Linked DNA regions of Flavivirga spongiicola. The protein of the gene in region 2 interacts with the protein of the main gene of each other region in a pairwise test. Links are inferred from orthologs where the notes say so. Each region holds a gene or a part of one and is shown on either strand. Other genes may lie near its edges.

Region 1 (3,269 bases), 1.3 Mb from region 2 along the record:
AGTTCGAAGTAAACTATTTTTTAGCAAACGACTTATCGTAGCTCATAAAAAAGTTAATCCAAATATTTCTTGAAAGCCTTAAAATAATAGGCATAAACACAATCAGAGTGGCAATAATTGATATAAATACAATGTGTATGCTTGCATTAAAAACAAAAAATGAAATAACAAAAGCAGCCGTGGCAAATGCAATTCCAACCGGATAACTTACATACATAGAACCATAAAAAAAGGAAGGCTCTATTTTGTATTTAGTTTTACAATTGCTACAGTGTTCATGCATGCTTAAAGCCTGAGAAAGTATATAAGGGTTCTTATTTTTAAACATAGATTCTTCGTGGCACTTTGGGCAAGTACCTGTTAGAATACTATATAATTTTGTTCCTTTTTTAAACATATAATTTAATGTATTTTTGCAAGCGCAATAGAAAAAAGACTTCTTGGTTATAAATCGAGATTTCTATTAAAATGGCCTTTCTCGCGAAATCAAAGATGCACGAATACCATTTAAATAGAGATTAATGAGTAAATCAGAAATCTAGAGCAAAAATAAGTTTTTAATAATAAAAGCGCTAAAATATAAGTTACATTTCTATGATGAACATTCATAATTTATCGATTTCATTTCAAGGTGAATACCTGTTTGAAGATATTACATTTAAACTAGGTAATGGGGATAGAATAGGTCTTATTGGGAAAAATGGAGCAGGTAAATCTACGATGCTCAAAATTTTATCAAAGGAGATGGAACCCGATACAGGACAAATTGCTGCCGATAAAGAACTGAAAATTGGGTTTTTAAAACAAGACATTGATTTTGTTTTAGGGAGAACGGTACTTGAAGAGGCTTACGAAGCTTTTACTGAGATCAAAGTGTTGGAAGCGAAAATGGAAGGGATTAATACCCAATTGGCAGAACGTACGGATTACGAAAGTAAAGACTATAACCAATTGATGATTGATATTAATGAGCTTCAACATCAATATGAAATTTTAGGTGGTTATAACTATCAAGGTGATACTGAGAAAATTCTTCAAGGGTTAGGGTTTAAACGACCAGATTTTAATAAGCTCACCGATACCTTTTCTGGTGGATGGCGGATGCGAATAGAACTGGCTAAATTACTTCTTCAAAATAATGATATCCTTTTATTAGATGAGCCTACTAACCATTTAGATATAGAATCTATTATCTGGTTAGAAGGATTTTTAAAAAACTATCCAGGGGCCGTAGTTATTGTATCGCATGATAAAATGTTTTTAGATAATGTTACTAATAGAACCATTGAGATTTCTTTAGGCAGAATTTATGATTATCCGAAGCCTTATACGAAGTATTTAGTATTACGGGAAGAGTTAAGAACGCAACAACTAGCGTCTCAGAAAAACCAGCAAAAACAGATTGAACAAACAGAAAAGCTTATAGAGAAGTTTCGTGCTAAAGCATCAAAAGCAACCATGGCGCAATCGCTTATTAAAAAGCTTGATAAAATTGATAGGATTGAAGTTGATGCTGATGATAGTAGTGTGATGACACTTAATTTCCCAGTGTCTATAACACCTGGAAAGGTAGTAGTGGAAACCGAAAATGTCTCAAAAAACTATGGAAATAATCAGGTTTTAAAAAATATTGATTTACTTATAGAGCGTGATAGTAAAACAGCATTTGTTGGACAAAATGGACAAGGAAAATCAACTTTAGCTAAGATCATAGTTGGAGATATAAAACATGACGGGCATTTAAAATTGGGGCACAATGTGCAAATAGGATATTTTGCTCAAAATCAAGCAGAATATTTAAATGGTAGTAAGACGGTTTTAGACACGATGATCGATGCTGCTAACGAAACCAATAGGAGTAAAGTACGTGATATTCTAGGATCCTTTTTATTTCGTGGTGATGAGGTTGAAAAATATGTACGTGTACTTTCCGGAGGAGAACGAAATCGTTTAGCATTGGCAAAATTAATGTTGCAACCATTCAATGTTTTAATAATGGATGAGCCTACAAACCACTTAGATATAAAGTCTAAAAATGTGCTGAAGGAGGCTTTAAAACGATTTGAAGGAACTTTAATTTTGGTGTCTCATGACAGGGATTTTCTTCAAGGCTTAACCAATCTGGTGTACGAGTTTAAAGATCATAAAATAAAAGAGTATTTAGGCGATATAGATTATTATTTAGAACAGCGTAAAGTTGAAAGCCTTCGCGATGTTGAGAAGCGAACCGTTGTGAAGGATGTGCCTAAAGAAAAGAATCACCAATCATATGAAGATCAAAAAAAGTTAAAGTCTTTAAATAATAGATTGAGTAATGTTGAGGCACAAATCAATCAGTTAGAGCGTGATATAAAAACTATTGATTTAGAGCTTGAAACTAATTATGAAACAGTGACCTCAAAGGCGAATTTTTTCGATAATTATCAAAAAATGAAAACTGATTTGCAAGGCTTTATGGAGAAATGGGAAGGCATTCAGCTGGAAATTGAGCAGTTTAATGAGTAGTATTTGTTAAAATTTAATGCATTTCGTCGAATAAAATAGTTTTTCGTCGATACATTACTTAATTTCGTTAGTAGATTAATCCCCTAATTTACACGAAACATGAAGACTTTAAAACTTTTAGCAATAAGCTTTTTTGTAACGGCTTATTCATTTGCTAATATTTCTTCTACCGAAAAAGATGCACTAATTGCTTTATATAATGCAACCAAGGGCCCTGAGTGGAATGCTACTTGGGATTTAAATACCACTATCGATACATGGTATGGTATTAAAGTAGAAAATAATAAGGTCGTTGAAATTAACTTACAATTTAATAATCTTCAAGGAGAGTTACCACAAGAAATAGGGAACTTAACTCATGTGAAGAAAATTAATTTAGGCTTTAATAAATTAACAGGAAAGCTACCATTGACTCTAAAAAATTTAAAAGAATTAACATCTTTAGAATTATTTATGAATAATTTTGAAGGAGATATTCCATCAGAATTAGGTGAGTTAAAAAAATTGGAGGCGTTAAAACTTTATAGTAATAAATTTGCTGGCAATATTCCTAATTCACTAATGAGCTTAACTAATTTAAAAGAACTTTTATTAGGAAGTAACTATTTAACAGGTAACATTCCAAAAGAGATATACGCTTTGTCAAAACTACAAAAGTTAAGTCTTATGGATAATAAAATGGATGGTGAGATTCCTGTTGAAATAGCACAATTAGCAAACTTAGAAGAGCTATTATTGTCTACAAACCAATTTACAGGTGATGT
Region 2 (3,668 bases):
TTACAGCATCTTCTTTAGTAACTCTCCCATCTTTTCCTGTTCCAGAAATAGAAGTGGCATCCATCCCTTTTTCTGCTAAAATCTTTTTAGCTGCAGGACTTGCAGAACCAGTTGCATATGTTTTTGCTTCTGGAATAGCCGGTTTTGGTGTTTCCATTTTTGGTGCTTCTTCTTTTTTCTCTGCTTTAGATGCATCCCCTTCAGGTTTTGTAGCACTTGTGTCTATTAAACAGACAATAGCTCCAACAGCAACAGCATCACCTTCTTCTGCTTTAAGCGTAATGATTCCACTAGCTTCTGCTGGCAATTCTAAAGTTGCTTTATCACTATCTACCTCAGCTATAGCTTGGTCTTTCTCAACATAATCTCCATCTTCCACTAACCATGTTGCTATTTCCACTTCTGTAATGGATTCCCCCGGCGAAGGCACTTTCATTTCTAAAATCATTCTTTATAATTTTAATTGTATATGAATTATTTCTTTTAATATTAAATTAGTCGATATTGAAAACAGCATCAATTACAGCGCGTTGTCTTCTTTTATCTCGTGTACTGGATCCTGGTGCTGGCACCGAACTATATGACCTTGAAGCTACTTCTAACTTAACCAAATCCATACGTTGCGCCATAAAACTCCAAGCTCCCATATTTTTAGGCTCTTCTTGTGCCCAAACATATTTTTCTACATTGGGATACTTATTTATAACATCTTGTATACTTTCTAAATGTAATGGGAACAATTGCTCAATTCTCACTAAAGCGACATCTTCTCTTTCTAACAAGTCTCTTTCTGCCAATAAATCGTAATAGAATTTACCCGTGCAAAAAACTAATTTTTTCACATGTTTGGGAGCAATCGTATCATCTATGATTTCTTCAAATTTACCACCTGCCAACTCATTTATTGACGACACTGCTTTTGGATGACGCAATAAACTTTTGGGTGTAAATACGACTAATGGTTTTCTAAAATCGCGTTTCATCTGACGACGCAATAGGTGAAAAAAGTTTGTTGGTGTCGTACAATCTGCAACAATCATATTATCTTCACCACACAATTGTAAATAACGTTCTATTCTAGCTGATGAATGCTCAGACCCCTGTCCTTCGTATCCATGAGGTAATAAAACAACAATACCGTTTTGAGATTTCCATTTATCTTCAGCTGCCGATAGATATTGGTCAAAAATAATCTGTGCACCATTACTAAAATCACCAAACTGTGCTTCCCAAACAGTTAATGTATTTGGATTCGCCATGGCATAACCGTAATCAAAACCAAGGACCCCATATTCAGATAAAAAGGAATTATAAATATCCATTTTACCTTTATTCTCAGAGTTTGTATTTAATAAATTAATACGTTCTTCTGATATTTCATCTCTTAAAATGGCATGACGATGACTAAATGTGCCACGTTCTACATCTTGACCTGAGATGCGTACATTAAAACCTTCTTCCATCAAACTACCATAGGCTAAAGTCTCAGCCATTCCCCAATCAAGCTTATCGGTTTCGAAAACCATTTTTTTACGTCCATCAAGAATTCTTTCCGCTTTACGTAAAAACTTAACACCTTCTGGGACTGTTGAAATTATTCTCGAAATACCTTCCAATTTAGTCTTTGAATAAGTAGTATCTACGGTCTCAAGCATACCATCTATACCTTTACGCTCAAACGCTTTCCATCGCTCTTGCATAAACTCTCTAACTTTTGAAGATTCTGCTGCCTTAGATTTTGCATATTCACTTTCTAAGGTTTCCTTAAAATCTCCAACAATTTTATCTACGTATGCTTTATCTATAGTGCCTTCTGCAATTAACTTGTCTGAATATATTTTAAACGGATTAGATTGTTTGGCTATATTTTTATATAGTTTAGGTTGTGTAAAACGAGGCTCATCACCTTCATTATGTCCATATTTACGATATCCTAGTAAATCTATATATACGTCTTTTTTATAGCGCATTCTATATTCTAAAGCCATTTCAACAGCATGTACCACGGCTTCAGCAGCATCTGCATTAACATGTAAAACTGGTGATAAAGTTACTTTAGCAACATCTGTACAATACGTACTAGATCGTGCATCTAAATAATTAGTCGTAAAACCAATTTGATTATTAACAACTATGTGAATAGTTCCTCCTGTTTTATAGCCATTTAATTGACTCATCTGCCCTACTTCATACGCAACTCCCTGTCCTGCAATAGCAGCATCCCCATGTACTATAATGGGTACTATTTTTGAATTATCGCCATCGTAATCGCTATCAATTTTTGCCCGTGTAATCCCCTCAGCAACTGGAGCAACAGTTTCTAAGTGTGATGGATTTGGAACCAAATTCATCTTTATACTTTTGCCATTTTGATAGGTTTTATCTAACGTTAAACCTAAATGGTATTTTACATCGCCATCAATATTTGCATCTTCAAAATCTTTACCATCAAACTCGCTAAAAAGTTCATTTAGCGGTTTTCTAAAAATATTAACCAACGTACTCAAACGGCCACGATGTGCCATTCCTAAAACACATTCTTTTACGCCATATTTTTTCACCGAATAAAAAAGCACATTACTAATTGCTGGTATTAAAGACTCACCTCCTTCTAAAGAGAAACGCTTTTGTCCCACATATTTGGTTTGCAAAAAGTTTTCAAACGTAACGGCCTGATTTAATTTAGAAAGAATATATTTCTTAGTTTCTGTCGAAAATTCAGGATGATTATCATTTTTATTAAGCTGTTCTTGCCACCATTTAATAATCTCTGGATTCCGCAAATACATATATTCGACACCAATGGAATCACAATAAATTTTTTCTAAATGAGTAATTATTTTACTCAATTTTTGAGCGCCTATACCCAAAATATCGCCAGCATTAAAAACGGTATCTAAATCGTTTTTGGAAAGATCGAAATTCTCTATATCTAAAGTAGGTGTATAGCTTCTACGTTCTCTTACGGGGTTTGTTTTTGTAAACAAATGACCACGCATTCTATAGCCATCAATAAGCCTAACGACATTGAATTCTTTTTGAACTTGCTCTGGAATTTGAGTAGAAACACCTTCTACAAGCTCTCCGCTTAATCCATAGTTCTCACTACCAAAATCGTAACCTTGGAAAAAAGCTCTCCAACTAGGTTCTACCGAATCTGGATTTTGTAAATATTGATCGTATAAATCAGCAAAATATGCTGTATGCGCTGCGTTTAAAAATGAAAATTTATCCATTGTTATTTTTAATCCCGTGTAGGTTAGTCAAAATATTTTTCAAAAATACAACTTTTACTAAAATTAGATGTTTCTTTGACTATATTTATAGGCGTACAATATGCTTTTAATGAATATACTAGTATTACCTGTTAATTTTCTAATGATTTCTAATTTTGATGAAGACATTCCCTATCATTAATAAAAAAATAATTTTAATTATACTTGTTGTTTCGTTTAATCTAAACGATTTAATGGCACAACAGAAAACTAACTATTTTTGGAGTCATGTTCGTTTTGGGGGCGGTATTGGGTTAAATTTTGGTGATCGTTTTTTTAGTGGCACCCTCGCTCCTAGTGCTATTTATGAATTTGATAATACTTTTGCATTGGGTTTAGGAGCCAATGGAACATTTGATAATCAAAAAAATGTTTATAAATCAACCATTTTAG

What was found.
Region 1: the proteins of Q4Q47_RS10450 (region 2) and Q4Q47_RS05040 interact in binary tests that used the Escherichia coli proteins (3 or more experiments, as listed by UniProt). The link is inferred for Flavivirga spongiicola from one-to-one orthologs.

What each region holds. Positions count from the first base shown.
Region 1 is NZ_JAUOEO010000001.1:1,335,659-1,338,927, reverse strand. The notes cover bases 119-3,049. They hold Q4Q47_RS05040 (ABC-F family ATP-binding cassette domain-containing protein), read left to right. Parts: upstream 119-594; coding sequence 595-2,505; downstream 2,506-3,049. Other genes in these bases: Q4Q47_RS05035 (Two component regulator three Y domain protein), read left to right, coding at 2,605-3,049; Q4Q47_RS05045 (DUF983 domain-containing protein), read right to left, coding at 119-397. Outside these bases: more of Q4Q47_RS05045, read right to left, coding at 14-118; more of Q4Q47_RS05035, read left to right, coding at 3,050-3,269. UniProt on the Escherichia coli protein: Genetic data indicate it may be involved in ribosome assembly or function.
Region 2 is NZ_JAUOEO010000001.1:2,605,810-2,609,477, reverse strand. Bases 295-3,624 are described here. They hold Q4Q47_RS10450 (2-oxoglutarate dehydrogenase E1 component), read right to left. Parts: upstream 3,237-3,624; coding sequence 495-3,236; downstream 295-494. Other genes in these bases: Q4Q47_RS10445 (alpha-ketoglutarate decarboxylase), read left to right, coding at 3,470-3,624; odhB (2-oxoglutarate dehydrogenase complex dihydrolipoyllysine-residue succinyltransferase), read right to left, coding at 295-448. Also shown: more of odhB, read right to left, coding at 1-294; more of Q4Q47_RS10445, read left to right, coding at 3,625-3,668. UniProt on the Escherichia coli protein: E1 component of the 2-oxoglutarate dehydrogenase (OGDH) complex which catalyzes the decarboxylation of 2-oxoglutarate, the first step in the conversion of 2-oxoglutarate to succinyl-CoA and CO(2).